DNA from 4 places in the Bacillus sp. PK5-006 genome. Region 1 is predicted to be linked to each of the others. Evidence: riboswitches for the same ligand, from Rfam matches in the RefSeq annotation. Region 1 holds a riboswitch; each other region holds the start of a gene.
What was found. A riboswitch is a leader RNA that binds a small molecule or an ion and turns the genes downstream of it on or off. The one in region 1 is predicted to bind S-adenosylmethionine.

Region 2: it holds a riboswitch for S-adenosylmethionine, as region 1 does, so the genes downstream of both, mtnK (S-methyl-5-thioribose kinase) here and M1D84_RS03800 (methionine ABC transporter ATP-binding protein) in region 1, are expected to answer to the same signal.
Region 3: it holds a riboswitch for S-adenosylmethionine, as region 1 does, so the genes downstream of both, M1D84_RS13105 (methionine biosynthesis PLP-dependent protein) here and M1D84_RS03800 (methionine ABC transporter ATP-binding protein) in region 1, are expected to answer to the same signal.
Region 4: it holds a riboswitch for S-adenosylmethionine, as region 1 does, so the genes downstream of both, M1D84_RS11285 (DUF2292 domain-containing protein) here and M1D84_RS03800 (methionine ABC transporter ATP-binding protein) in region 1, are expected to answer to the same signal.

Annotation. Positions count from the first base shown of each region.
Region 1 is NZ_CP096414.1:759,791-767,275, forward strand. Features, by position in the region: gene M1D84_RS03760 (acetyl-CoA C-acetyltransferase) at 1-411, shown strand, start outside; gene M1D84_RS03765 (acyl-CoA dehydrogenase family protein) at 426-2,207, shown strand; gene M1D84_RS03770 (arsenate reductase family protein) at 2,319-2,675, shown strand; gene gcvH (glycine cleavage system protein GcvH) at 2,742-3,125, shown strand; gene M1D84_RS03780 (YusG family protein) at 3,170-3,406, shown strand; gene M1D84_RS03785 (toprim domain-containing protein) at 3,538-3,882, shown strand; gene M1D84_RS03790 (thioredoxin family protein) at 3,895-4,197, shown strand; gene M1D84_RS03795 (SCP2 sterol-binding domain-containing protein) at 4,318-4,659, shown strand; SAM riboswitch class I at 4,762-4,870, shown strand; gene M1D84_RS03800 (methionine ABC transporter ATP-binding protein) at 5,025-6,050, shown strand; gene M1D84_RS03805 (methionine ABC transporter permease) at 6,043-6,711, shown strand; gene metQ (methionine ABC transporter substrate-binding lipoprotein MetQ) at 6,726-7,485, shown strand, end outside.
Region 2 is NZ_CP096414.1:2,388,317-2,395,801, forward strand. Features, by position in the region: gene M1D84_RS12355 (pyridoxal phosphate-dependent aminotransferase) at 13-1,203, opposite strand; SAM riboswitch class I at 1,368-1,525, shown strand; gene mtnK (S-methyl-5-thioribose kinase) at 1,606-2,799, shown strand; gene mtnA (S-methyl-5-thioribose-1-phosphate isomerase) at 2,806-3,867, shown strand; gene M1D84_RS12370 (hypothetical protein) at 3,892-4,029, opposite strand; gene M1D84_RS12375 (methylated-DNA--[protein]-cysteine S-methyltransferase) at 4,119-4,610, opposite strand; gene M1D84_RS12380 (PAS domain-containing sensor histidine kinase) at 4,612-6,822, opposite strand; gene M1D84_RS12385 (acyltransferase family protein) at 7,116-7,485, shown strand, end outside.
Region 3 is NZ_CP096414.1:2,519,947-2,527,431, forward strand. Features, by position in the region: gene metC (cystathionine beta-lyase) at 12-1,190, opposite strand; gene M1D84_RS13105 (methionine biosynthesis PLP-dependent protein) at 1,187-2,305, opposite strand; SAM riboswitch class I at 2,384-2,505, opposite strand; gene M1D84_RS13110 (alpha/beta hydrolase) at 2,727-3,467, shown strand; gene M1D84_RS13115 (YjcG family protein) at 3,520-4,035, shown strand; gene M1D84_RS13120 (GNAT family N-acetyltransferase) at 4,042-4,476, shown strand; gene M1D84_RS13125 (hypothetical protein) at 4,560-4,817, opposite strand; gene M1D84_RS13130 (UvrD-helicase domain-containing protein) at 4,944-7,256, shown strand; gene M1D84_RS13135 (stage VI sporulation protein F) at 7,273-7,485, opposite strand, start outside.
Region 4 is NZ_CP096414.1:2,179,218-2,186,702, reverse strand. Features, by position in the region: gene carB (carbamoyl-phosphate synthase (glutamine-hydrolyzing) large subunit) at 1-1,834, shown strand, start outside; gene M1D84_RS11305 (dihydroorotate dehydrogenase electron transfer subunit) at 1,831-2,607, shown strand; gene M1D84_RS11300 (dihydroorotate dehydrogenase) at 2,601-3,533, shown strand; gene pyrF (orotidine-5'-phosphate decarboxylase) at 3,505-4,209, shown strand; gene pyrE (orotate phosphoribosyltransferase) at 4,217-4,855, shown strand; SAM riboswitch class I at 5,023-5,125, shown strand; gene M1D84_RS11285 (DUF2292 domain-containing protein) at 5,242-5,346, shown strand; gene M1D84_RS11280 (phosphoadenylyl-sulfate reductase) at 5,392-6,093, shown strand; gene M1D84_RS11275 (inorganic phosphate transporter) at 6,107-7,171, shown strand; gene sat (sulfate adenylyltransferase) at 7,229-7,485, shown strand, end outside.

The DNA of each region.
Region 1 (7,485 bases):
ATGATGATGGACCGCGAGAAAGCATCCTCACTTTCTCTTCAGCCGCTCGCTAAATTCAGAGCATTTGCTGTTGGCGGTGTACCGCCTGAAGTGATGGGGATCGGTCCGGTCGAAGCCATTCCGCGTGCGCTGAAAATCGCTGGACTTGAGCTGAAGGATATTGGCCTGTTTGAATTAAACGAAGCGTTTGCCTCTCAGGCAATTCAAGTCATTCGTCATTTAGGAATTGATGAGGAAAAGGTGAATGTCAATGGCGGGGCAATTGCGCTCGGACATCCGCTCGGCTGTACAGGAACGAAACTAACGCTGTCACTGATTCATGAAATGAAACGGCGAAACGAGCAATTTGGCATTGTCACAATGTGTATCGGCGGGGGCATGGGAGCAGCAGGCATTTTTGAATTGATCTAAAGGGGGAAATCAGGATGAAAGCATTGGAAGATGTAAAAAAGGGTGGAAGCTTTTTAATTGATGAGACGAATTATGAGCATATTTTTACACCGGAGGATTTCTCTGATGAACATCAAATGATTGGAAAAACAACAGAGGATTATATTTTACAAGATGTGGTTCCGCATATTGATCAAATTGAAAACCATGAGTTCGAGCATTCGGTCAGGCTTCTCAAAAAGGCTGGTGAGCTTGGGCTGCTTGGAGCTGATGTGCCTGAGGAATTCGGCGGGCTTGGATTAGATAAAGTCAGTTCCGCTATCATTACTGAAAAATTCGCTAGAGCAGGAAGCTTCTCACTTTCCTATGGTGCTCATGTCGGTATTGGTTCTCTGCCGATCGTGCTCTTCGGGAATCAAGCGCAAAAGGAAGCGTACCTGCCTGGACTCGCCTCTGGTGAAACCATTGCGGCGTACGCACTCACTGAGCCAGGATCAGGCTCTGACGCCCTTGGAGCAAAAACAACAGCAGTTCTGAATGAAGCAGGTACCCATTATGTCCTCAATGGAGAAAAGCAGTGGATCACAAACTCCGCATTTGCCGATGTCTTTGTTGTGTATGCCAAGATTGATGGTGAACACTTCTCTGCTTTTATCGTCGAAAAGGATTTTCCAGGTGTCAAAACGGGGCCTGAAGAGAAAAAGATGGGTATTAAAGGATCATCGACAAGAACATTGATTCTTGAAGATGCCCAAGTACCGAAGGAGAATTTGCTCGGTGAAGCTGGCAGAGGTCATGTGATTGCGTTTAACATTTTGAATATTGGGCGCTATAAGCTGGCAGTCGGCACAATCGGTGCATCAAAGCGCGTCATTCAATTGTCGGCAGAATATGCGAACCAGCGTAAGCAGTTCAAAACACCAATTTCTCGATTCAGCTTAATTGGTGAAAAAGCAGCCAATATGTCAGCAAAGCTCTATGCGATGGAAAGTGCTGTTTACCGTACGGTTGGATTATTTGAACAGCGAATGGGGCTCTTAAGTGATGAAGAGCAAAAAGACGGCAAACAAATTGCCCAATCCATTGCGGAATATGCGATTGAATGTTCTCTCTGTAAAGTGCTTGGCTCTGAAACGTTAGATTATATTGTGGATGAAGGCGTGCAGATTCACGGCGGATATGGATTCATGCAAGAATACGAGGTCGAAAGAGCCTATCGCGACTCACGAATTAACCGGATTTTTGAAGGGACAAACGAAATCAACCGTTTGCTTGTACCAGGTACATTCTTGAAGAAAGCGATGAAAGGAGAGCTTCCGCTGCTTCAAAAAGCGCAAACCTTACAGGAAGAGCTAATGATGATGATGCCGGAAGAGCCAGGCGATCAGCCGCTCGATCAAGAAAAATATTTGCTCGCCCATGCGAAAAAGATCGCCTTAATGGTGGCTGGTATGGCAGCCATGAAATACGGGAAAGCCTTAGACAAAGAGCAAGAAATTCTTGTGAACATAGCCGATATCGTCAATGAAATTTTTGCTGCTGAATCAGCGATTCTGCGTACAGAAAAGGCAATCGCTGCAACAGGGGCAGAAAAGAATGAACAAAAGCTTGCTTACACACAAATTTTCACGCAGGAAGCTTTCTTAAAGATTGAAGCCCATGCAAAAGAATCCTTGATTGCGATGGAGGAAGGAGATTCACTCCGCATGAGCCTGTCAGCCCTTCGCAAGCTGACAAGATTTACGCCGATCAATGTCATCGCCAAAAAGCGCGAAGTGGCAAAACGAATCTTTGAAGCAGAGAAATATATCGTATAAGGATGGCTTAAAAGGTGCGGATACTACTCCGCACCTTTTTGTAAGCATACATTTAGGTTTTTAAAATATTTTGTGATAAAATGTTGTCACTATTTGCAGGAGGTGAAAATGGTGGCTTTAGATTTTTATGAATACCCATCTTGCGGTACATGCCGAAAAGCAAAAAAGTGGCTGGAAGCACACAATAAAGACATCAACAGCATACATATCGTCGAAGAGACGCCTGATAAAGAAACATTAAAAGCCCTTTACGAAAAAAGCGGTTTAGAGCTGAAGAAATTCTTTAATACAAGCGGACAAAAATACCGGGAGCTGCAGCTAAAAGATCAACTTCCTGCAATGTCAGAGGACGAGCAGCTAGAATTACTCGCGTCTAACGGAATGCTGATTAAGCGCCCGATTACAACAGACGGAAAACGAGTCACGGTAGGATTTAATGAAGATACATTTAAAAGCGTCTGGAAATGATGTAACTTTCATTCAGATTGTGGTATCTTCAATATAGATTGTAAGAAAAGACTGGAGGGGTATTGAATGAGCACACCAAAAGATTTACGTTATTCAGAAGAACATGAATGGGTCAAAGTAGAAGGAGATAAGGTGCGTATCGGTATTACGCATTTTGCTCAATCTGAGCTGGGCGATATCGTGTTCGTTGAGCTTCCTGAAGTAGGAGACAAAATCACAGCGGACGAGCCTTTCGGAAGTGTAGAATCAGTGAAAACCGTTTCTGAACTTTATGCACCGATCAATGGCACAATCGTTGAAGTGAACGATGAGCTGGATGACAGCCCGGAATTCGTCAACGACTCTCCATACGAAAAAGCATGGATGATCGTTGTAGAACCAGCTGATGCTTCTGAAATTGAGAACTTAATGACGGCTGAGCAATATGAAGAAATGACAAAAGAAGACTAATTCATGAGAAATTGGACACTCTACCTTTATGGGGGGTGTCCAATTTGTCTTTTCAAAAAGAACACGTGGATATAACAGAGCATGTCACTGGACGATTCAAAGAAAGCGGCATGGTGCTTTATCATCAAAATGAAGAGATTGGCACGATGATTAGTGAAAACCAATATGAGCTGAAATCGGGATATTCCTATGATCAAAATCGTTTTTATCGTTTAACGGACACATTAACCGATGGGACAGAAAAATATGTTGACTGTGACGATGAAAATGGCTGGTGCTAATCACAGATGAGACTGCAGTGAACAGAAGCTGCAGTCTTTTTGATGACGAGGCGCTCAATCTTTACAACCTGAATGAAAGATTGTAATCTAAGGAAGAAGTGAATCAACGTCAAAAGGGCCGGGTGATCGTGATGAATGTCGAGATAGAAAAGGTCATCATTGTAGAAGGTAAAACAGACAAACAAAAGCTAAAAGAAGTCATAAGTGAACCTGTTACCATCATTTGCACCAATGGCACGATCAGTACATCGAAGCTGGATCAGCTTGTGGACGATTTAGTGGGGAAAGACGTTTACATATTAGCTGACAGTGACGATGCAGGCGACAAACTGCGGAAGCAATTTCGAAAAGAATTCCCTGAAGCACTTCATCTTTTTGTCGACAGAACGTACCGCGAAGTGGCCGCTTCACCGTCAGCCCACATTGCATCTATCCTATTAGCTGCAAACATTGATGTTCATTCGAAATATTTATGAGGGTGGACGTATATGAAAGAAATTGAAGAACACGAATTCAAGGAGATAGAGGACGATTTATTTCTTTTATACTTATATACACCGTTTTGCGGAACATGCCAGCTGGCTAAGAAAATGCTGGCAGTCGTAGACGCCATGCAGCCGGATGTACCATTTTACGAAAACAATTTAAACTATTCACCAGGCTTTGCGAAAGCATTTGAAATCGAGAGTGTTCCTTGCTTTCTCCTGTTTAAAAAAGGTGAATTGGTGCAAAAAGGCTATGCCTTTCATTCAGTTCCATATCTTCATGAAATGATCGAAACCGCTAAATAAAGCGGTTTTTTGTCATATTTCAAGAAATTCATTTGAAAATTTGTCGAGTTATTTATAAAGGACAAGAAGATGTTTGTAGAGAAATGTTATGTATAACCAAATGACAGGGAGGTTATACATGTGGAAAATGTGAAAGCCCATGGTAACACAGGGCAGCGTTTATTATTAAAGCCGCTGCTCTCATCATCATCCTTGAAGATTACATTTGAGGCGGAAACTGACTCTTGTACATTGATTGTGGATGAACGTGGTGAAGTGAAGAAACTACCTGCAATTGAGTTATCGGATCTCATCTTTTATGGTGAGAGGAAAGAAATTCTTCAATTATTAGATGGAGATATGTCCTTACAGCAGTTAATCAGCAGAGGACAAGTCAAAGTGAAAGGGTCATTCCGTGCGCTCCTTAGACTAGAGGCAGTGCTTTGGCTGACGAACGGTTTTTTTCGAAAAATGATAACGTAGTTGTTTACTTGGAAATTAGCGATTTACAGCGTTGACATATCTCGGGTAGCATGATATTCTACGTTAGTAAAAACATGAACATCACATAAAACAACATATTTTCTCTTATTAAGAGAGGTGGAGGGACGTGCCCTATGAAACCCGGCAACCGTCAGCATAGCTGAAATTGGTGCCAATTCACTCAAAGCCGCAGCGCTTTGAAAGATGAGAGAAAGGCGTAATTGACATAAAAGGCCTTTCTGCTTGCGTTGCAGTTAGGTCTTTTTTACTGACCTGGCGCCAGGCTAGAGTCATGACAGAAAGAAGAATAAATAACGTATGTGATGGAAACCTATAGATTCAGCAAGAAAGCAGGTGATCAGACTGTGATCCATTTACAAAATGTATCAAAAACGTATCATTCAAAAAGCGGAAATGTTGATGCCGTGAAAGACGTCAACTTGGATATTGATAAAGGTGAAATATTCGGAATTATCGGGTATAGCGGTGCAGGGAAAAGCTCGCTTATTCGCCTATTAAACGGTCTGGAGCTGCCAACAGAAGGAATTGTTGAAGTGGCCGGCAACCGGATCAATGAAGTATCGAATGCGAAACTTCGGAAAGCAAGACAAGAAATCAGCATGATCTTCCAGCACTTTAACTTGCTTTGGTCAAGAACGGTGAGACAAAACATTATGTTCCCGCTTGAGATCGCAGGTGTACCGACATCGAAACGAAGAGAGCGTGCGAATGAACTGATTAAATTGGTCGGTTTAGAAGGAAAAGAAAATGCATACCCGTCTCAGCTAAGCGGCGGGCAAAAACAGCGTGTCGGCATTGCGAGAGCATTAGCGAATGATCCAAAGGTTCTTCTATGTGACGAAGCGACATCTGCGCTAGATCCGCAAACGACTGATTCGATCCTTGAGCTTTTGGCGGATATCAATAAACGGTTAGGGCTCACGATTGTGCTCATTACACACGAAATGCACGTCATTCGCAAAATTTGTCATCGCGTCGCAGTCATGGAAAATGGACGCATTGTCGAAGAAGGCGAAGTATTACGCGTCTTCAGACAACCGAAGGAAGAAATGACGAAACGATTTGTGAAACAGCTTGCAGAACCAGAGGAAGCGAAAGAAACAATCGAGCACGTCTTAGAACGAGTAAAAGAAGGTCAGGTCGTACGGTTGTCCTTTATCGGAGATTCTGCCGAGCAGCCGCTGATCACTGAAATCATTCGATCCTTTAATGTCGATGTGAATATCCTTCAAGGGAAGATTTCTCAAACGCAGGAAGGCGCGTTTGGAACACTCTTTATCCACATTAATGGAGAAGAGACTGAGGTAGAAAAAGCCATCGCCTATATCCAAAGCAAACAGGTTGAAATCGAGGTGATGACACATGTTTGAGAAATGGTTTCCGAACGTTGATTTAGACGTCATCTGGAGTGCAACAGGTGAAACGGTGTATATGACACTGATTTCATTGGCATTTGCCTTTGCAATCGGGATTATCCTAGGACTCCTGCTCTTCCTTACAGGAAAAGGCGGTCTTTGGGAAAATAAACCGATCAATGCTGTCATCGGCGCTGTCGTCAACATTTTCAGATCGATTCCTTTTATCATTTTAATTATTCTATTACTAGGGTTCACGAAATTCTTAATGCATACGATTCTTGGCCCAAATGCAGCACTCCCTGCCCTTGTCATAGGATCAGCTCCATTCTATGCACGTCTTGTCGAAATTGCACTGCGTGAGGTAGACAAAGGGGTCATTGAAGCAGCACGATCAATGGGAGCAAAAACGTCAACAATCATTTTCAAAGTATTGCTGCCAGAATCATTGCCAGCCCTTATTTCAGGTATTACCGTAACAGCGATTGCTCTAATTGGCTCTACTGCGATTGCAGGTGCAATTGGAGCAGGCGGACTTGGTGACCTCGCCTATGTGGAAGGATACCAATCTGGTAATACAGATGTCACACTTGTAGCTACTGTGTTTATTCTGATCATCGTCTTTATTATTCAAATAATCGGTGATTTGATTACAAATAAAATTGATAAACGTTAAGGGAGGATTTATTGATGAAGAAATTGATTTTAAGTGCACTATTTCTAGCATTTGCAGGTATTTTAGCTGCGTGCGGTTCATCTAATAACGCAAGTGAAAGCAAAACCATTACGGTTGCCGCTTCAAAAACGCCGCATGCCGAAATTCTTGAAGAAGCAAAACCACTTCTAAAAGAAAAAGGCTACGATTTAAAAGTGAAAGTGCTTAGCGATTATAAAATGTACAACAAAGCGTTAGCTGAAAAAGAAGTGGATGCGAACTTTTTCCAACATATCCCTTACTTAAACGAAGAAAATAAATCAAACAAAGATTATAACCTAGTGAGTGCTGGTGCGGTTCACCTTGAGCCTTTCGGTATCTACTCTAAGAAATACAAATCCGTAAAAGATATTCCAAACGGCGGCACAATCATCATGACAAACAACGTAGCTGAGCAAGGCCGTATGCTTGCCCTGCTGCAAAATGCTGGTGTCATCAAGCTTGATCCAAAGGTTGATACAATTAACGCAACAGTAAAGAACATTAAAGAAAACCCAAAGAATCTAAAATTCAAAAAAATCGCGCCTGAATTAACTGCGAAAGCTTATGAAAACAGTGAAGGCGATGCTGTATTTATCAACGTCAACTATGCGATCCAAAATAAATTGAATCCGAAAAAAGATTCAATCGAACTTGAGCAAACAAAGAACAACCCATATGCAAACATCGTTGCGGTTCGCAAAGGTGACGAAAAATCAGATAAGATCAAGGCATTAATGGAAGTTCTTCACTCTG
Region 2 (7,485 bases), 1.6 Mb from region 1:
CGCACCATTTTTTTATGTTGTCAATGGCTTTTTTTCAAACAGATTCAAGGCAGCGATGCGCTGAGCAGCTTCTTGTAACCGCTCCTCACTTGTTAGAAGCCCTGCTCTCACGTACCCTTCACCGTGAGTACCAAAGCCATTACCTGGCGCAACAACAACATGTGCCTTCTCTAATAATAAGTCAGAAAAGGCTTCAGATGTATATCCTTCCGGCACCTTTAACCAAGCAAAAAATGATCCCTTTGGTGCACTGACTTCCCAGCCAATTTCTTTGCAGGCAGCAATCCACACATTCCGCCTTTTCTCATATCGATCATTTTGCACCTGTACGCACGTTTGATCGCTTAATAGGGCTTCCGCTGCTGCATCTTGAGTGGCTTTAAACAGGGAGACAAACAGATGATCCTGATAAAGCTCAATGGCTTCAATAACAGATGAATTTCCAGCTGCAAATCCTACTCTCCACCCTGCCATATTGTACGTTTTAGACAATGTGTAAATTTCTATTCCCGTCTCTTTCGCTCCCTCTATTTGCAGAAAGCTGAGCGGCTTTTCTCCATCAAATCCAATGCCGCCATATGCAAAATCATGGACAACACATAGCTTGTGATCTTTCGCAAACGTAACGGTTTCTTCAAAAAATGAACGGCTTGCCGTAGCCCCCGTCGGATTGTTGGGGTAATTTAAATACATTAATTTTGCCTTTTTCTTATCATCTTCAGGCAGCAAATCGTAGTCAGGTAAAAAATCATTTTTTTCAAGAAGTGGCATGGTTACCATATGCGCTCCAGCAAGCACAGCGCCTGACCAATAATCAGGATAGCCAGGATCAGGGACAAGAAGCGTATCACCCGGATTCAGCAGGCATTGCGGCAGCTCAACAAGCCCTGCTTTCCCGCCAAATAAAATCGCAATTTCCGTCTTTGGATCAAGTGTGACGCCATATTCTCTTTCATAAAAAGCGGCAGCAGCCTTTTTTAATTTCGCTGTTCCACGGAATGAGGAGTATTGATGATTTTCAGGTTTTGCTACCGCTTTCTGCATGGCTTTTACAATGTGCGGAGGAGTTGGCTGATCAGGATTTCCCTGCCCCAAATTAATGATATCTGCCCCTTCCTGCACTTTTTTCTGCACCTTTTGGACAAGGGACGCAAAAAATTGTTTCGGTAATTGTTTCAACACATCTGATTGCTGGAATTCCATTTCTTCACCTTCTATTCAAGTTACGTGACAATACAATCACTGTAATGGATTGTTTTATGAATTGTAAAGCAATTTTGAAAAAAGATTGACATGTAAAGCAACGCTCTGATAATATCTTGAATTAAGAAATGCAAACAGACACGAAACAATTACATATTGATTTCTCTTATCGAGAGTTGGGCGAGGGATTTGGCCTTTTGACCCCAACAGCAACCGACCGTTAATACCACTGTGAAGTGGGGCGCAGCAAGTAACGCGCCAAGACAATTGTCTTATAGGGCACGGTGCTAATTCCATCAGACGTATGTGCTGAGAGATAAGAGAGGCTTTGAGCATACACACCATCAAGCCTCTTTCTCTCAGGAGAAAGAGGCTTTTTTATATGATTTGGAGGGGAAGCAATTGGTTACACTTACGGCATCATATGAAGAACTAACAGAAAGCTCGGCAGTTGCACTCGCAATTAGACTTGGTTTGATCCAAGAAAGCAGTCATTTGACATGTACTGAAATTGGTGACGGGAATTTAAATTACGTCTTTCATATTTATGATCACAAACAAGAAAAAGGATTGATCATCAAGCAGGCGCTGCCTTATGCAAAGGTGGTTGGGGAGAGCTGGCCGCTTACATTAGACCGGGCAAGAATTGAAAGTGCCGCCCTGATCAAGCAGTCAGAATATGCGCCGCACCTCGTACCAGCAGTCTATTATTCAGATACAGCTCTTGCAGTGACAGCCATGGAGGATCTATCTCACTTAGAAATCGTCAGAAAAGGGCTAATTGCCAGAAAACAATATCCGCATTTATCTGATCATGTTGGAGAATTTTTAGGAAAAACACTTTTTTACACATCTGACTTTGCTACAAATCCTAAAATCAAAAAACAATTTGTGAAGCAATTTACGAACCCTGACCTGTGTGATATTACAGAAAAACTCGTCTTCACAGACCCTTTCTTTGATAGTGAAACAAATGACTTCGAAGAAGAATTAAGAGAATCAGCAGAAGCGCTTTGGGCAGATCTTGAGCTGCAAGCCAAAGCAGCGGAATTGAAGCGTATCTTCCTGACATCAGCTGAAACATTGGTTCATGGAGATCTTCATACAGGCAGTATTTTTGCAAATGAGACTGAAACGAAAATCATTGATCCAGAATTCGCGTTTTACGGCCCCTTTGGATTCGATATCGGCCACTTTATCGCCAATCTGTTCCTGAATGCTTTATCTCGCGAGAATGAACACGAGCAGCAGCACCTTTTTGACCATGTCGTCAATGTATGGGCAACCTTCAAAGAAGTGTTCACAAAAGCTTGGAAAGAGGACAGCATTGAAGCGTTTAGTGTATCGGACAGCTTTTTAGAAACAACCTTTGACCGGATTTTAAAAGAAGCGACAGGCTTTGCCGGCTGTGAGCTTGTCCGCCGAACAATCGGTCTTGCTCATGCCGCTGATCTTGATGCGATTCCATCACCAACTAGACGGATTCAGCAGAAAAAAGCAGCACTGACACTTGGAAAAACATTTATCAAACAATATCATACAGTGGAAACAGCGTCTGATCTCGTCGCATTATTCCAGCCATCTGTAAAGGAGTGACGGGTTTTGTCAAAAGAATTTGAAGTCCCCCGTTCTGTCGAATGGGAAGAAAACCGTATTCACATTTTAAATCAGCAAAAATTACCGGCCGAAACCGTATTTGAGCATTTATATACGAAAGAAGATGTGTATGATGCGATTGTGTCATTAAAAGTACGCGGAGCGCCTGCGATTGGCATTACAGCAGCTTTTGGGCTGGCGCTTAGTGCGCAAGCCATTGAGACAGAAGAAATGGATGTGTTTAAACAAGAAGTCATTCGAATCAAAGAATATTTAAACAGTGCTCGTCCAACCGCTGTGAACCTCGCTTGGGCATTAGACCGGCTGCTGCAGCGCATTCAGCGTGCAGCATCAGTGAATGCAGCCAAAACAGACCTTGTCCATGAAGCCATTCAAATTCAAATTGAAGATGAAGAAACATGCAGACAAATCGGTCAAAATGCTCTTCAGCTCTTTAAATCAGGTGACCGTATCATGACCATTTGTAATGCAGGCTCCATCGCAACGAGCCGGTACGGAACAGCCCTTGCTCCCTTTTATTTAGCCAAAAAGAAAAATCTTGATCTTCACATTTATGCATGCGAAACACGCCCTGTTCTTCAAGGTGCTCGTCTGACAACATGGGAGCTTATGCAAGGCGGCGTGGATGTGACGCTCATTACAGATAACATGGCAGCCCATACGATGAAGGAAAAGCAAATTTCTGCTGTCATTGTTGGAGCTGACCGTATCGCCCGTAATGGAGATACAGCAAATAAGATTGGAACGTTAGGTCTTGCCGTTCTAGCCAAGCATTTTAACATTCCGTTTTTTGTAGCAGCACCGCTTTCAACCTTTGATGTATCCACCCGCGACGGGTCAGATATTCCAATTGAAGAGCGCGACCCGCTGGAAGTAAAGGAATTAAACGGCGTCCCCATTGCACCGCCTGATGTTCAGGTATTCAATCCCGCCTTTGATGTCACTCCTCATCATCTTATTTCAGGCATCATTACAGAAAAGGGAATTATCACATCGAACTATGCAGAAGAGATTGATGCTCTTTTCGCCGAAAGCATCTCCCAATGATCGCAAAAAAGCGCCGTGTTCTTGTCATTTAAGAGCACCGCGCTTTTTTGTTTCTTGATTCGTTTTTGTTAAGATTTCTTTTTTTTGTTCTTCTGTCAAAACGTTCATTTTGACACATAGTGACGTAACGGCATACATTTTACCTTTTTTGCCCCAAAACATGCCAGCGCCCTCCTTTTTCCCTCAACCAACTTTTTTAGCTTAATAAAAGGATATGTCGCTTGACAAACATTTGGAACAGGTCAATCGATTTATTTTTGAACAAATGGGATGCCTTCTAATTCAAGGAGGACCGCTTTCATGTCTGTCTTCGATCCTGCATAGCCCGTCAGAGACCGGTCTTTTCCAATCACCCTGTGACATGGAATAAAAATAGGTAATGCATTTCGTCTGTTAGCTTGTCCGATGGCTCTTACAGCCTTTGGATTGCCAATCGCTTCTGCAATGTCTGCATAGCTTTTTGATTCACCATATGGTATGGCCGACAATGCTCCCCACACCTGCTCTTGGAACGGGGAACCTGCTTGCTTAAGCGGGAGATCGAATACTTGACGCTCACCCTTGAAATATTCATCTAGCTGCTTTTTCGCTTCTTGTAAGACAGGCGTATCTGCTTGCTTTAGATTCGTTGCCTGCTTTTTTGCTAAAAACGGTTCATCATCAAACATCACCTCGATGATGGCACCATCCTTTTCTAGTATGTATAATTCCCCGATAGGTGCGTGATAGACGGTATAATACACGTTACTGCTCTCCTTCTTGTTTCTGCTGCCTAAGTGGCAGCGTGAGATGGAAGACGGTTCCTACGCCTTCCTCACTTTCTACCTCAATGGTTCCTTGATGCTCTTCAATAATTTTATAACTAACCATTAAGCCAAGTCCAGTTCCTCTTTCTTTCGTTGTATAAAAAGGCTCACCTAGACGCTTTAGCTTATCCTCTGCCATTCCGCAGCCTTCATCACGCAGTGAAATGACAATATGCTCCTCACCCTTCCGCTGAATGCTCACATAGACATTTCCTTTGCGCGGCATGACTTCAATTGCATTTTTTAAAATGTTAATAAAGACCTGCTTTAATTGGTTTTGTTCACAATAAATGAGCGGAATCTCATCCAGCACATTGAGATGCATTTGAACATTGCCAAGATTCGCCTGTGCGTGCAGAAGATCCATCGTGTCTTTCACAATCTGCACCACATTTTTTTCTTCATATACAATGGCTTGCGGTTTCGCTAAAATCAAAAATTCGGTGATGATGGATTCAATTCTTTTCAGCTCTGATGTGATGACATTGAAATAGAGCGAATACTCCCCTTCTATATTTCCTTTTAACAGCTGAATGAAGCCTTTTAAGGCTGTCATCGGGTTTCTAATTTCATGAGCAATTCCAGCGGCAAGCTCTCCGACCACATGAAGGGTATCTGATTTTCTCACCCGCTCTTCTAATTCCTTCCGCTCTGTCACATCTCTAAAGATCGCCAAATTCATATTATGGATAATGTTGCGTTTAAAAGAGAATTCCAGTATACGCTGATCTGGATGGTTCAGTACAAACGGAACCTCATTATCCATTTCATCTAATGACATCGCCTCGGCGGGCTGAGCCAAATTTTCTATTTGATAAGGGGCAAGAATGTGGAAAAGATTCATTTCTGTTAAATGATCGTCCTTCAATTGAAGCAGCTCGCTGGCAGATGGATTGACTTCAATGATTCGGTATTGATTATCAAAAAGAACAATGCCGTCCATTGATCCATTAAATACTTTGCGGAATTTGAGCTCACTTTCGCGCAGCTCCTGCTCCATTCTTTTTCGATCACTTACATTACGTAAAATGGTTAAGTGCTGTCCTTCTAATACCGCATGCTTTGATGTAAACTCAAGCTCTTTATACTGTCCATTTGCCATTTTGAACAATAGCTCTTCCCTTATTTCATGATTCCGGATATAGCGTCTTCTTGTTGGTCTATATCTCTTATCAGATTTGACGAGAAAGTCGGTAAGTTTTTTACCAATCAGCGAGTGCATAGGTAATTCAAAAATTCGGCAGGCTGATTCATTGGCTTTCACAATCTCTCCATCGTCCGCCCATATGATGATGGCATCCATTGCATTTTCGAAAATTTCTCTAAAGCGTTCTTCACTTTTTAACAGCTTCTCTTCCATCAGTCTTTTTTCTGTAATATCCCGCATGATGGACATATAAAAACCACTCATCACATTTGATGTAATGGTGAGTTCAAATAATTTTTGCTGGCCAGATTGAAGGGTAACAGGAAGCTCCCCTTTTGCTTTCCCTGTTTCTTTAAGTGACGTTAAAAGATGCTGCAAGGCGGGAAGGTTTTCTTCTTCGACAAATTCATGTAAATAGCGATCGGTTAAATCAGTCTTTTGCAGCTCAAAGCTCTGACAAAAAGAATGATTCGCATCAATCATACAGCCATCCTGATCAAAAATGACCATCCCGTCAATCGCTCGGTCAAACAAATCTTTGAACAGCTGCTCATTCATGGAGCGTTCTCGTTCTAATATTTTCTTTGAGGAAATATCTCGCATAACCACTATATACTGCTGATTCATGGTGTCGTGCTCTGCGACAAATTCAATGTATTTTGTTTCGCCATTTTCCAGCTGAATGGAGATTTCTCTTTTTAACGTACCTTTTCGAAAAAATAGATCGAGTGAGCATTCAACTTTATCTTTCGGGATGCCGTATAGGAAATCTAGAACGGATTTATTGAGGAGGTCTTCTTTCGGTGTCTGGACAAGCCTGCATGTTGCTTCGTTGGCTTGGATGATGTTGAGGTGCTGATCAAATATAAAAATGGCATCGAGCGTCTTATTTAACAGCATTTTTTGCTGCATCAACTCAGTTCGCAAATATTCGTTCTCTTTTTCTAATTTTCTGATATCTCCCGCAGGGGTTAACCTATTGCCATCGAGCGTTTCAGTCATTCTCTTACACTCCTTTTCCAGCCTCATTCCTCTACAATATTTCTACAATATTTTCATTGTTCCTTCATTCGACTCATAAAAAAAGATAACTTTTTACACGAAGACTGTCTCATTTATTTCATTTGGATGACAGGATTGTATAACGATTCACTTTTCTTACGCTTCTTTTACAACCGTTCTACAATTTCACATCAAATAGCGAATTAAGCCAAAATGTATTTTAGAATGAGGCAAATAAGGGAACAGTGCACTTAGAACATTTATGTTCGAAAACGAGCAGGAAAGGTGATGTTATGGCATCTTCACGAGATAGTTATTTTGATAATGCGAAATTCCTTCTGATTTTTCTAGTTGTTTTTGGTCATTTGTTACGATCATTCATTCATGATAATGACTGGATGCTCTATTTATACAAGTTTATTTATACCTTTCACATGCCCGCCTTTATTTTAGTTTCTGGCTTTTTTGCAAAAGGGTTTAGAAAACCGGGCTTTATGAAAAAAGTCGCCGTTAAGCTGATCATCCCATATTTAATCTTTCAGGTGATCTATTCGATTTACTATTATCTATTACAGGATCAAAGCATGGCCAATTTAAATCCAATTGATCCGCAATGGTCCTTATGGTTTTTAATTAGTTTATTCTTTTGGAACTTGCTGCTCA
Region 3 (7,485 bases), 1.8 Mb from region 1:
TCTCTCCTTCTTTATGATTGGTTCACAAGAACAGGCTTTAGTTGATCGAGTGCTTGTTTGAAGTCGCGTTTGAGGTCTTCTCCGTTTTCAACTCCGACACTCAAACGAAGCAGCCCATCTGTAATCCCTCTTTTTTCTCTTTCTTCTTTTGGCATAGCCGCATGTGACATTTTGGCTGGGTACGACAGAATGGATTCGACGGCGCCGAGGCTGACGGCGAATACAGGTAATGTGACAGCGTCCACCAATTCTTTGACTGCCGCTTGGTTTTCTAGTTCAAATGAGAGAACTGCTCCTGCTCCGCTTGCTTGCTTGCGCTGAATATCTGCCCCAGGATGATCGTCTAAGCCTGGATAGTATACTTTTTTCACCGCAGGATGTTCTTTTAGAAATGAAGCTAGTTCGAAGGCCGTTTGGCTTGCTTTTTCTAATCTCACCTGAAGGGTTTTTAACCCTCTTAACACAAGCCAGCAGTCCTGCACGCCAAGGACCGCACCGAAGGAGTTTTGCAGCGAATAGAGTTCGTCTCCGAGCTTCTCATCTTTCACCACGGCTAAGCCTGACAGCACATCACTGTGGCCGCTTAAAAATTTCGTTGCGCTGTGCAGAACAACGTCAACACCAAGGTCCAGCGGACGCTGAAGCGCAGGTGTTAAAAACGTATTATCTAAGAAAGTCAGACAGTCATGCTCTTTTGCAAGCTGTACAACACCTTCAATATCTGTAATCCCTAGTGTTGGATTTGATGGTGTTTCCATGTAAATGACCTTTGTATTCGATTGAATGCCTCTTTTGACTTCATTCAAATCCGTCATGTCCACGAAGGTATGCTCAATTCCAAATCTTGAAAGAACTTGGGTGATCATTCGGAAAGTCCCGCCGTATACATCTCTTGTGACAAGGACGTGATCTCCCTTTGATAATAGAAGAAAAGCGGTTGAAATGGCTGCCATGCCTGATGCAAAGGCAAGCCCTCTCGTTCCTCCTTCCAGCGCTGCAATCGTATCCTCTAATGCTTGACGTGTCGGAGTTCCCGATCTGGAGTAGTCATATTGGCCAAATTCATCGAAGCTGCTTTGATGAAATGTGGATGCATGCTGAATCGGTACACTGACTGCACCTGTTGAACGGTCTGTTTTAAACGCATTATGAACGAGTTGTGTTTCGAGTGTCCAATCGTGTGTGGTCATTTGGCGTGTACCTCCTCTTTTACTTGTGATAGTGCCTGTTTCAAGTCTGCTTTCAAGTCATCTACATGCTCGATGCCAACAGAGAAACGGAGCAGCTTGTTACATACACCGTTTGCAATGCGAATCTCTTCTGGAATATCCATGTGCGTTTGTGTTGCAGGATACGTAATGAAGCTTTCAACTCCGCCAAGGCTTTCAGCAAAACAAATCGTTTTCAGCTGTTTCAAAAATGGATTGACCCAGTCCTCTTTGGCTACTCGGAATGACAGCATGCCTCCCTTTCCTGGATAAAGCACATCTTGAATTTCTGGCTGTTTCTTTAAAAACTCAGCCAGCTCCTTCGCATTTGCCTCGTGCTGGCGCATTCTAAGAGCCAGTGTTTTCATTCCTCTCATTAAAAGCCATGAGTCAAATGGTGATAGAACCGCTCCAATTGCATTTTGATGCTGGAACATGTCTTCAGACAGCTGCTCTCCTTTTGTGACCACAAGCCCGGCAAGAACGTCATTATGTCCGCCTAAATATTTGGTTGCGCTATGAATGACAATGTCCGCTCCAAGCGTAATCGGCTTTTGCAAGACTGGTGTGTAAAAGGTGTTATCGACAATCACCAAAGCGCCATATTCTTTTGCAATCTTCGCTATTTTTTGAATATCTGCTTCCTGCATTAATGGATTTGTCGGTGTTTCAATAAAGACCGCTTTTGTGTTTGGCGTGATTTTAGAGCGTAAACAGTCTTCATCTGAAAAATCATCATAAAGAAAACGTAAGCCGTACTTTTTCCATTCGTTTTCAAACAAACGGTATGTACCGCCATATAGGTCTGATGAGACGATGAGTTCATCTCCGCTTTCAAATAGAGCCATGATCGTTTGGATTGCCGCCATTCCCGAACTGAAGGCAAAACCGGCCGTCCCTTCTTCGAGTGAAGCAATTGCATCCTCTACGAGCTGTCTTGTTGGGTTTTTCGTTCGAATGTAATCAAATCCTGTAGATTCCCCTATACCTCTATGTCTGTATGCCGTTGAAAGGTAAACGGGAGGACTGACAGTGCCAGTCACCTCTTCGCTACGGTTTCCAATCTGCGCTAATTTCGTTTCCACATGTTCTGTCATTTGACACCATCCTAAGTAAAAATCTGATTTCAAAACAGAAAACCCCTTCTTCATAAGAAGAAGGGGTTTAATCGCTTCCTCTTATCTTCCAAGCAAAAAAGCTGCTTGCTGGATTTAGCACCTTGGTACATCACATGAAGTGATGCATACCGGTTGCTGAGGTTTCAAAGGGCCAGTCCCTCCACCTCTCACGATAAGAATGTGTTGTCTGTCTGTTCTAATTCTTAATACTGTAACCCATTAAATCTCATTTTTCAAGGGGAAATGTCATGATTAATTAAAATTTTCTGTATTTTATAACAGAATCGATGTTATACGGTTTGATTGCATGTTAGCATATAGGAACAACGCTGTTTTTCATGTTACAATGAATGGAAACGTTTCACTTTATGATGAATTTGGTTAGCTGGAGGAATGGATTATGGTGAAGAAAACAGGAATCATTCAAGAAGAAACCTTACAGTCAAAAGAACTTGGGGCGGACATGACCATTTTGATCTATTTGCCAGTCAATTACTCCCCCCTTTATACATATCATGTCATCATTGCCCAGGATGGTCATGATTATTTCCGCCTAGGCAAAATAGGCAGACAGGCAGAAGAATTGATGCAAAACAAAGAAATGGAACGCTCGATTATCATTGGTGTTCCTTATGAAAATGTCACGGAAAGACGGAACACGTATCATCCAGACGGTACAAAGTTTGAAGCGTATAAACGCTTTTTAGCAAATGAACTGGTTCCTTATATTGATCAACACTTTCCAACCTATCAAATTGGATCAGGACGTACGTTTATTGGTGATTCACTTGGTGCGACGATTTCTCTCATGACAGCCATTGATTATCCTTCTTTATTTGGCGGGCTGATTTTGCAGTCCCCTTACGTTGACGAGTCGGTTCTAGAAGCCGTCAAACAGTCGACAGCCCTTTCTCATTATGCCATTATCCATCAAATTGGGCTTGAGGAAACCGCTGTGAAAACAACAGATGGCCAGGTGCTTGATTTTGTTCAGCCGAACGAAGATTTAAAGGCCCTTCTTGAACAATCTGGTGCGGATTACTTATTTGAGACATTCGAAGGGGATCATAAATGGACGTTTTGGCAGCCGCTCATTGCGCCTTCGTTAAAAAGAATGCTCCCATATTCGTTAATCAACTGAATTTTGTTATAATAAACAATAATAAATACTTTCTTATTCAGGAGGGAACATGATGAAATACGGAGTTGTTATATTTCCATCAAAAAAATTGCAAGATATTGCGAACTCTTACCGGAAGCGTTATGATCCGAACTATGCACTCATACCGCCTCATTTAACATTAAGAACACCTTTTGAATTAACGGATCTAGAAGCGGCTGAGGTCGTCTCAACGTTAAGAGATTATGCAAAAAATGCTTCTCCTATTACGTTACGTATTAAAAAATTCAGTTCATTCGCTCCTGTAAACAACGTCATTTATATGAAAGTAGAACCGAACGAGGACATCATGGCGCTCAATGAAAGATTGTACGCCGATCCACTTGCTGGTACACCTGAATATGCCTTTGTTCCGCATGTGACAGTCGCTCAAAAACTATCCGATGATGAGCATTCAGACGTACTTGGCACATTAAAGCTGAGAAAGATTGACCATGAAGAAACAGTGGATCGCTTCCACCTTTTATATCAATTAGAGAACGGATCTTGGACCGTCTATGAAACATTTATTTTAGGAGAAGAGGGTTAAAGACATTTGAAAACAGTCATCGCAACAGAACAAACACAACGAGAAGATGCATACTACGTTCGAAAAGAAGTATTCGTCAAAGAACAAGAAGTTCCAATAGAGATCGAAATAGATGAACTAGAAGACAAAGCCACCCATTTTGTCATTTACAATGATGATAAAAAGCCTCAGGCGGCCGCTAGACTGCGGATCATTGAGGGATCAAAGGCAAAGCTTGAACGCATTTGTGTGTTAAAAGAGGCGCGCTCCTTCGGCCTTGGCCACAAACTATTAGAGGCGCTAGAAACCGAAGCGATTGCTAATGGAGCAAAAGAAGCCGTTATGCATGCCCAAGTCCAAGCGCTTCCTTTCTACGAAAAGAAAGGCTACAAAGCGGTTTCTGAACCGTTCGAAGAAGCGGGAATCACACATGTCAAAATGACAAAAACACTGTCTGTTTGACCAAAAGAAAAAGCCAGAGCATTCAAGATGCCCTGGCTTTTTCTTTTTCATTATCGTTCGTCACAGGAGGAAAGCGCAATCATTTATATATACGTATTGATATGAATGCCCTTGCCTTCCTCCATAAACATATCTCGTACAAAGCGTTCCCGCTTTTTTTGCTGTATATTCGTTTCCGCTTCTGTCACTAAGTCCTCTTTTTTCTCCAGCTCTCTGTATATCTTGTCATGAAAGGTGCGAGAAACCTTTGTTACTTTCGCATAGTCTTCTTTATCCTGAGGAGCTGGACGATTGATATATTGAAAATACAGATCCGGCTGAATCGGGGCTATATATCCCATCAAGAACGCCTCCTTTGCTTCTCTTCTATTCTACTATTCCCTAATTATGACTGTTTGAAACACGCCTCATTTGATATGATTAGATGTGTTTCATTTTAAGATTGATTGACTACTGGAGGACTAGCTTTGAAATGCGCACGACGACATGATCGAACGATCTCATTACATACGTATTCGAGAGAACACTATCAATTCCTCCATGACGAGGGAAAAAAAGGACAATTATTCTGCCCATATTGCGGACAACCGGTCTTTTTTAGATTAAATATACATGATGAACCTGCCTTTATTCATAAGCACATATCTCAGCAAGAGATTTGTGAAAAAGCTGAAGAACAAGCAGATCATCATCAAACGGCTGAACAAGAGGAAAAGGCTTCCTATAAAGAACTTGGCGGCTTCCGTTTCCCAACCGGCAAACAGATCATCTCGCAAACGAGCGAATCATATGACTGGCAGGTACCAAGGTCGATTCAATTTAGCGACGCCTTACATTTAGAAGAGAATGAAGAAGTTCATACGATCGACCTCTTCCCGCATATCACCTTTAGCACACCGCAGCTTCAAGCTGTCACACATCAAGATGGTCCGATGCTTGTACTGGCTGGTGCCGGCAGCGGGAAAACAAGAGTCTTGACGGCTAGAGCAGCTTATCTCATGTCCCATCATCATATTCCTGCTCACCATATTTTACTCGTGACCTTCACGACCAAAGCGAGCAGTGAGATGAAAGAAAGGCTGCGCAAGCAATACCAGCTTCATCCTTCACAAGCCAGCCAAGTGGTGACAGGTACCTTCCACAGTCTTTTTTATAAAATGCTGCTTCACGATGACGCAAACAAATGGAACGGCCAGCATCTGATCAAGTTTGACTGGCAAAAGGAGCAATACATTCGAAAAGCCATTATGAATGAGGGACTTGATGAGAAAGACTACCCTACCGATCAAGTACTGCAATCGATCGGCTATTGGAAAAATGCCTTTTTACCAGGTGAACTTCCTGATTTGAAAGATGAAAAGGAAAAACACATGTGGACGATCTATCAATCATATGAACAGCAAAAACGAGATCATCAGCAATTTGACTTTGATGATATGGCGATTGCCTGCTTACATATGCTCACAGAACAGCCAGAACTGCTAAAACGGTATCAAGAACGATTCCAGTATATTTTAGTGGATGAATTTCAGGATATTAATCCAGTGCAATATCAATTAATTCAGCTTTTAGCCGGAGAATCAGAGCAGTTATTTTGTGTAGGGGATGATGATCAAGCCATTTACGCCTTTAGAGGGAGCAATCCAGCTTTCATTCTTGAATTCAAACAGGACTATCCTTCGGCTCAGATCGTCCATTTACATGCGAATTACCGCTCTCATCATACAATTGTCGCAAGTGCTGATGCGATTATTAAGAAAAATCAGCATCGTTATGAGAAGACGTTAAAAGCCGTGCGCGCGGAGAAAATTCCTCCGACGCTCTTCTATCCATATGATGAAGAAGAGGAAGCGACCATGATTGTCGCAGATATTCAGGAGAAAATTAAAAATGGTGCAAAGCCGAATGACTTCTGCGTGCTGTTTCGAACAAATACAGGCGGCCGTGCGATTTATGAACGGCTGCATCAATCGGCGATTCCATATGAGACGGATGCTGGCGTCAAAGCCTTCTACAGCAGACGAATGGTTCGGGTTCTTCTCGCCTTTCTTTCCTTAAGTCAGGATGCAGACGATGTGGCCGCCATAAAACAGCTGCTGCCGGTTTTCTTTTTAAAGCAGCAAACCCTGAATACACTAAAGGCACTGACCATCACAGAAGATTGCTCAATGGTAGAAGCGCTCGGAAAACTGACAGATATACAGCCGTTTCAACAGAAAAAGCTGCAATCAATCGTTCCTTTGTTCCGAACATTACGAACATTAAAGCCATCAGACGCGGTGACATTTATTGAACAAAAGATGGGACTCGGTGATTACTTAAAAAAACGGGTGAACGATACGAATGTACTTGAAAAAGGGGCGGATGATGTACGTGATGTGAAAACAGCCGCCAAACGCTTTGAAACGATTGAAGCCTTTCTCGCACATGCCGAACATATGAAGTCTGCCGAAAAGGAAAAAACAGATGAACCCGGTGTTCAGCTCATGACGATCCACCGCGCAAAGGGACTTGAATTCCAGACAGTATACATCACTTGTGTGGTCGACGGAGCACTGCCTCATGATTTCTCACTGGATGAACTCAGAAACGGTCATGAAGAAGCGCTCGAAGAAGAGCGCCGTTTATTATACGTGGCCATGACAAGAGCTGAACAATCTCTTTATCTGTCTGTTCCTTCATTTAGACGAGGAAAAACGGCTCATCGTTCTCGTTTTTTGTATCCTCTTCTAAAGAAAAACCGTGAATTATTTACGCAAAAACAACAGGCCCCCCTTTAAACGGAGAGCCTGTTGCTTATTTTTTGTTGTTCATCATTTTAGCGATTGTATTGAAATCAAGCTTTTCTTTTCCACTTGTAATCGATTGAACGATTTTGTCTTCCATTTCTTTAGGTACACGTTTGTTCGCAAGCTGTGCTACTTTTTTAATGACACCTCGAACGGTATTCTCATCTTTAAAGTTGGCATTTTGCAAAGAACCTGCAAGTTTAAACACATCATTCATATT
Region 4 (7,485 bases), 1.4 Mb from region 1:
GCTGGAAGGCATCATTGCCTTTGAGAAGACATTAAAAGAAAACAAAGGCAATACAGATGTATTAAAAGAAGCAAAAGAGAAAGGCTTCTCAGATATCTACATTAGCCGCGAGTGGAAGATGAACGAAGCGGATGTCTACAAGCTAAGACAAGAAGCAGGCATTGTACCTGTATACAAAATGGTGGATACATGTGCGGCAGAATTTGAATCAGAGACACCTTATTTCTACAGCACATATGAAGATGAAAATGAATCAGAACGTACAGACAAGAAAAGCGTTATCGTATTAGGTTCAGGTCCTATCCGAATTGGACAAGGGGTTGAATTTGATTATGCGACTGTTCACTCAGTGTGGGCAATTAAACAAGCAGGCTATGAAGCGATCATTATAAACAACAACCCTGAAACGGTTTCAACAGACTTTAGTATTTCAGATAAGCTCTACTTTGAACCACTCACTGTAGAAGATGTCATGCATATCATCGACCTTGAACAGCCTGAAGGAGTCGTCGTTCAGTTCGGTGGACAAACGGCGATCAACCTAGCAGATGAATTATCAAATAGAGGGGTTAAAATTCTTGGAACTTCTCTAGAAGACCTAGACCGCGCAGAAAACCGGGACAAGTTTGAACAAACGTTAGAAACACTCGGCGTGCCCCAGCCGAAAGGGAAAACAGCAACGTCTGTGCCTGAAGCAGTAGCGATTGCCAATCAAATCGGCTACCCAGTCCTTGTCCGTCCTTCCTATGTATTAGGCGGCCGCGCGATGGAAATTGTGTATCAAGAAGCTGAGCTTCTTCACTACATGGAGAATGCGGTGAAGGTCAACCCGCAGCATCCAGTGTTAATTGACAAGTATTTGACAGGAAAAGAAATTGAAGTAGATGCCGTGTCTGATGGAGAAACTGTCGTAATCCCAGGCATTATGGAACACATTGAAAGAGCCGGAGTTCACTCTGGTGACTCGATTGCGGTCTATCCGCCGCAAACATTGTCTGAGGATATCAAAGCGAAGATCGCAGAGTACACGATCAAGCTTGCAAAAGGACTCAACATTATTGGGCTTTTGAACATTCAGTTTGTCCTATCAAAAGGTGAAGTGTATGTCCTTGAAGTGAACCCGCGATCAAGCCGGACAGTTCCTTTCTTAAGTAAAATTACGGGCATTCCGATGGCCAACCTTGCGACAAAAGTCATCTTAGGAGACAAGCTCAAAAATTATGGCTACGAAGAAGGCCTTCACACAGAGCAAGAAGGGGTGTACGTCAAAGTTCCAGTCTTCTCTTTTGCAAAATTAAGAAGAGTGGATATTACACTCGGGCCTGAAATGAAATCAACAGGCGAAGTCATGGGGAAAGATGTCACGATCGAAAAAGCCCTTTATAAAGGATTGATTGCATCAGGCATTCAAATCCCTAATGACGGAACAGTTCTTCTGACAGTGGCTGATAAGGATAAAGAAGAAGGACTTGAGATCGCAAGAAGATTCCATTCGATCGGCTATCATATTTTAGCAACAGAAGGAACGGCGAATTATTTAAAACAAGCCTCCATTCCATCAAGTGTGGTCGGCAAAATTGGAGAAGAAGGCAAAAATCTTCTTGATGTCATTCGAAACGGGGAAGCCCAATTCGTGATCAACACATTAACAAAAGGAAAACAGCCGGCAAGAGACGGCTTTAGAATTAGACGTGAATCTGTTGAAAACGGAGTGGCTTGCTTAACGTCACTAGATACAGCAGAAGCCATTTTAAGAGTGCTTGAGAGCATGACATTTAGAGCGGATGAAATGCCAGAAGTGAAAACGAATGCTGAGGTGACAGTAACGATATGAAAAAAGCATACTTGACGGTCGTCTCGAACCGAGAGATCGCTGATCATATTTACGAAATGACATTACAAGGTGACCTTGTGGACTCCTTTCAAACGGCTGGACAATTTCTTCATCTAAAGGTCAGTGAATCGATGACACCGCTGCTGAGAAGACCGATCAGTATTGCCAACATTCATGCCGAGCAAAAAGAAGCAACCATCATTTACCGCGCAGAGGGAGAGGGCACAAAGCTCCTCTCCCAAAAGCGGGAGGGAGAATCAGTCGATGTATTAGGGCCGCTTGGAAACGGGTATGATCCTTCAGTCGTCAAGCCCGGAGAGACGGCATTACTAGTCGGCGGCGGAATTGGCGTACCGCCTCTATATGAGCTGTCTAAGCGTTTAACGAAAAAAGGTGTCATCGTAAAGCATGTCCTCGGCTTTCAGTCGAAAAAGGATGTATTTTACGAGGAAAAATTTCAAGCACTCGGCGATACGTTTATTGCAACGGTTGATGGCACATACGGTGCTAAAGGCTTTGTAACAGATGTGATAAAAGAGCAAAACCTGAGCTTTGATGTGCTGCTTTCCTGCGGTCCAACACCTATGCTAAAAGCGCTGAAAGACACGTATCCTGATAAGCCTGTCTACATTTCGATGGAAGAACGAATGGGCTGCGGGATTGGTGCCTGCTTTGCATGTGTCTGTCATACCGATCAGCTCGACAAACCTTACGTCAAAGTGTGTCTTGATGGACCTGTTTTTAAAGCAGAGGAGGTGGCATTGTCATGCTAAACGTTGAGTTACCGGGATTATCTTTAAAGAATCCAATTATCCCTGCATCAGGCTGCTTTGGATTCGGGAGAGAATTTGCATCCTTATATGACCTGTCATTGCTGGGCGGTATCATGATCAAAGCCACAACCCTTGAACCGAGATTTGGCAATCCGACTCCAAGGGTTGCTGAGACAGGAGCTGGTATGCTCAATGCAATCGGCCTTCAAAATCCAGGTCTAAAAGGCGTGCTTGAAAATGAGCTGCCTTGGCTTGAGCAGTTTGATACGCCAATTATCGCAAACGTTGCTGGCTCACAGGTGGATGATTATGTTGAAGTAGCCAAGCAAATCAGCCAAGCAAAAAATGTTCATGCCCTTGAACTGAATATTTCTTGCCCAAATGTGAAAACCGGCGGAATCGCCTTTGGTACAGATCCAAATATGGCAGCATCATTGACAAAAGCAGTCAAGAAAGTCTCTTCCGTACCTGTCTATGTCAAGCTGTCACCTAACGTAGCCAATATTGTAGAAATTGCTCAAGCGATTGAAGCTGCTGGAGCGGATGGACTCACCATGATTAACACATTAATAGGGATGCGTTTAGATTTAAAAACGGGGAAACCCATCCTTGCCAATAAAACAGGCGGATTATCAGGACCAGCTGTCAAACCTGTCGCTGTACGTATGGTGCATGAGGTGAGTCAAGCGGTTTCTATTCCGATTATCGGGATGGGCGGAGTGCAAAGTGCTGAAGATGTACTTGAATTTTTACTAGCAGGTGCAAGTGCAGTCGCTGTCGGTACAGCGAATTTTGTGAATCCATTTATTTGCCCGGAAATCATTGAAGAGCTGCCAAATGTGTTAGCAGCATATGGTTATTCATCTGTAGAGGAATGTATCGGAAGGAGCTGGAAACATGAAGCACTTGCCCATCATCGCGCTTGATTTTCCATCAGGGCAGGACGCGCTTGCCTTTTTAGATCCCTTTGAAGGGACACCATTATTTGTGAAGGTCGGCATGGAGCTGTTTTACCAAGAAGGACCTGCCATCCTTGATGCGCTGAAAGAAAAAAATTGCCGCATTTTTCTCGATCTAAAATTACATGACATTCCAACAACGGTGCAAAAAGCGATGAACCGGCTTGCCGCACTTGGCGTTGATTTGGTCAATGTGCATGCTGCTGGCGGGAAACGAATGATGCAGGCTGCATTAGAGGGACTTGAAAGCGGGACTCCTGCTGGACAAAGCCGTCCGGGCATTATTGCAGTGACCCAGCTGACTAGTACGTCAGAAGACATGATGAGAAACGAATTACTCATTGACCGTCCGCTGCAAGAGACTGTGATCCGGTACGGACAATTAGCATATGAAAGTGGACTGGACGGTGTTGTTTGCTCTGTTCATGAATCTAAAGCACTTCATGAACATATCTCACCCTCTTTTCTCACTGTAACGCCAGGGATTCGCTTACCGAATGATCAAACCGATGACCAAAAGCGTGTGGCGACACCTGCCTATGCAAAAGAGCAAGGTGTTTCACAAATCGTTGTCGGGAGATCAATCACAAAAGCTGATAAACCAATAGAAGCCTATCATCAAATTTTGAAAGAGTGGGAGTGACTGCCAGATGAAATCAAAAATCGCGAAACATCTATTACAAATCAAAGCGGTCTCATTAAAACCAGACGAACCGTTTACATGGGCGAGCGGTATAAAATCACCGATCTATTGTGATAACCGCCTCACATTATCATATCCAGAAGTCAGACACGACATTGCGGAAGGTCTAAAAGATTTGATTCTCACTCATTTCAAGGGAGCAGAGGTTGTCGCGGGTACTGCAACAGCAGGCATTCCGCATGCGGCATTAGCAGCAGACCGCTTGAACATCCCGATGTGTTATGTCAGAAGTAAGCCGAAAGCACACGGCAAAGGAAATCAAATTGAAGGGGCCGTATCGAAAGGCCAAAAGGTTGTCGTCGTCGAAGACCTTATCTCCACAGGAGGCAGTGTGCTGGAAGTGGTTGCTGCTCTTCAAGCTGAGGGCTGCGAGGTACTAGGAGTTGCCGCAATCTTCACATACGGACTGCCAAAAGCAGCGGCCGCTTTTCAAGAAAAAAATATTCCATATGTCACCCTGACAGACTATGACACATTGACAGACGTGGCACTTGAACTGAAAGCGATTGAGCCGTCTGCGATGAACAAACTAAAACGCTGGAGACAAGACCCTTCCTCTGAATCTTGGATGGAAGAAACGGTCTGAAAAGTCAAAGTCCATCGTTAACAATTTTAAAGCTGTGCCTGCCCGCACGGCTTTTTTATTTGGGTAAAAATAGTAAAATAGACTCAAATTTTAATAAAAACTAATCCTATCAATAAAGTCGGGTTGACTTTTGTTTGAATTGTGTTAATATTTAAGACAAATTGAAACTCTTATCCAGAGAGGTGGAGGGACTGGCCCGATGAAACCCGGCAACCTGCGATTTGCAAGGTGCTACTTCCTGCAAAATGATTCTATTTTGAAAGATAAGGAAATTGTGAGCTTCCTCATCTTTCTTTCGGACTGAAAGAAAGTTTTTTTATTTTAACGGTGAGGAGGAAGAGGAGATGGAAGTGAAACAAAATCAGGATGAGGACTTAGTAAAGCATATGCAAGAACTGATTGGGGATATGAAATTCGGTTCAATTACGTTAATTGTTCAGGACGGTCAAGTGATTCAAGTGGAAAAAAACGAAAAAATTAGATTAAAGTAGTGCGGAAAATAGCAATATGAGCGGTACTCCGGAAGGGGAGAAATCATGTTAACTTATGAAAATTGGCAAGAGCCGTCCATTACATTTCAAGAGGATGATTTGTATAAAGGAGCCCTGTCTGTACTGAAATGGGCGTACGGTCATTATGGTGACCAGCTTGTATATGCGTGCAGCTTTGGGATTGAGGGCATCGTTCTGATTGATCTGATTGCAAAAGTAAAAAAAGATGCGAGAATTGTCTTTTTAGATACAGGTCTGCATTTTAAAGAAACTTACGACACAATTGATGCGGTAAAGGAAAGATATCCGGGTTTAGATATTGTACTGAAAACGCCTGAGCTGACGGTTGAACAGCAAAATGAGCAGCACGGTGATCAATTATGGAAAACAGATCCTCAAAGCTGCTGTCATATGCGTAAGGTCATTCCTTTGCAAGAAGCCCTATCTGGTTATCCAGCATGGCTTTCTGGTTTAAGAAGAGAGCAGTCACCAAAACGAGCAGGGACGAATTTCTTAAATAAGGATGAAAAATTCAAATCAGTGAAAGTATGTCCGCTCATCCATTGGACGTGGAAGGACATATGGAGATATGCATCTAGAGAGGAACTTACTTATAATCCGCTGCATGACCAAGGATATCCAAGTATCGGCTGTGCACCGTGTACACAGCCAGCATTTACTGCAGATGATCTTCGTTCTGGCAGATGGTCAGGCACAGCAAAGACAGAGTGCGGATTACATGAGTAAGGGAGTATAATGTATGGAAATCGCCGCAATTTTATTTAGTCTATTCTTTGCTTTAAACATAGGCGCAAGCGGAGCAGCTGCTTCTATGGGCATTGCGTATGGATCAGGTGCCATTCAAAAGCCCATTTATGCGCTCAGTTTTTGTGCAGTTGGGATTTTAGCAGGTTCAGTGATTGGCGGCGGTGAGGTCGTCAAAACGATCAGCTCTGGTATTATGCCAGAATCAGTCATTACACTTGAAATCGTTTGTATTATCATTGGTTCTGCTGCACTATCACTTTTCATAGCAAATCTGATGGCGATTCCTTTATCAACAAGTGAGGTCACAGTAGGGGCTGTAGTTGGTGTAGCAGTCGCATATAAAGTTTTGTTTGTGAAATCCATTTTAATGATTGTGGCATTTTGGGTCATCATCCCGCTTTTCGCCTTTCTTTTTACCTTTGCTGTCGTCAAAATCATCAGAATGTTCCCTAAACGGAAGCTGTCTAAAAAAGGCACAGCTATTTTATCTGTCGTATTAATTCTCAGCGGATTTTTAGAGGCATTTTCAGCCGGTATGAACAATGTGGCAAATGCCGTCGGCCCGCTCGTCGCTTCAGGCGTTTTGTCAGTTGGGCAGGGAACACTTTATGGCGGAATCTTCGTCGCAGCAGGGGCCCTCTTGCTAGGCAGAAGAGTGCTGGAAACAAACGGAAAGAAAATTACCCGCTATCAAACAGGCGAAGGGATTTTACTTTCGAGTACCGGTGCCGGGCTTGTCATCGTCAGCTCTATTTTTGGGCTGCCCGTTCCACTTACGCAAATCACCTCCTCGTCTATTATCGGGCTTGGAATGGCAAAAGGCGGGCCTAACATTTTTCACAAACATGTTGTGAAAAAAATGCTGAAAGTATGGGTGGTCTCACCTTTCTTATCACTCAGCCTATCGTATTTGCTTGTGAGCCTTTTCTTAAAAGGAGACTATTACTCTATCTTTATCATGATGAGTGTACTGCTTGCCTCACTTGGTGCGCTGAGTCTGATGAAAGCAGTCAAAAAAGAAAGCAGCTCTATTCATGAACAGGGCGGCGGGATTTAACCATAAATCCGACTATTAACATCTAATAAATATGAACATTGAGAGGAAGATGAACAAATGAGTTTAACACCACATGGTGGCGTATTAATTAATCGAGTAAATGAAGAATATGATCTCAGCACGGCTGCGAAGGAAATTGAACTAGATGCGATTTCCTTTGCAGACCTTGAACTCATTGCAATTGGCGGATATAGTCCTATTGAAGGGTTTTTAACAAAAGCTGATTATGAAGCAGTTGTAAGCAGTATGCGGCTAGCAAGTGGTGTCGTTTGGTCTCTTCCTATTACACTGCCAGTAACAAAAGAAAAGGCGGC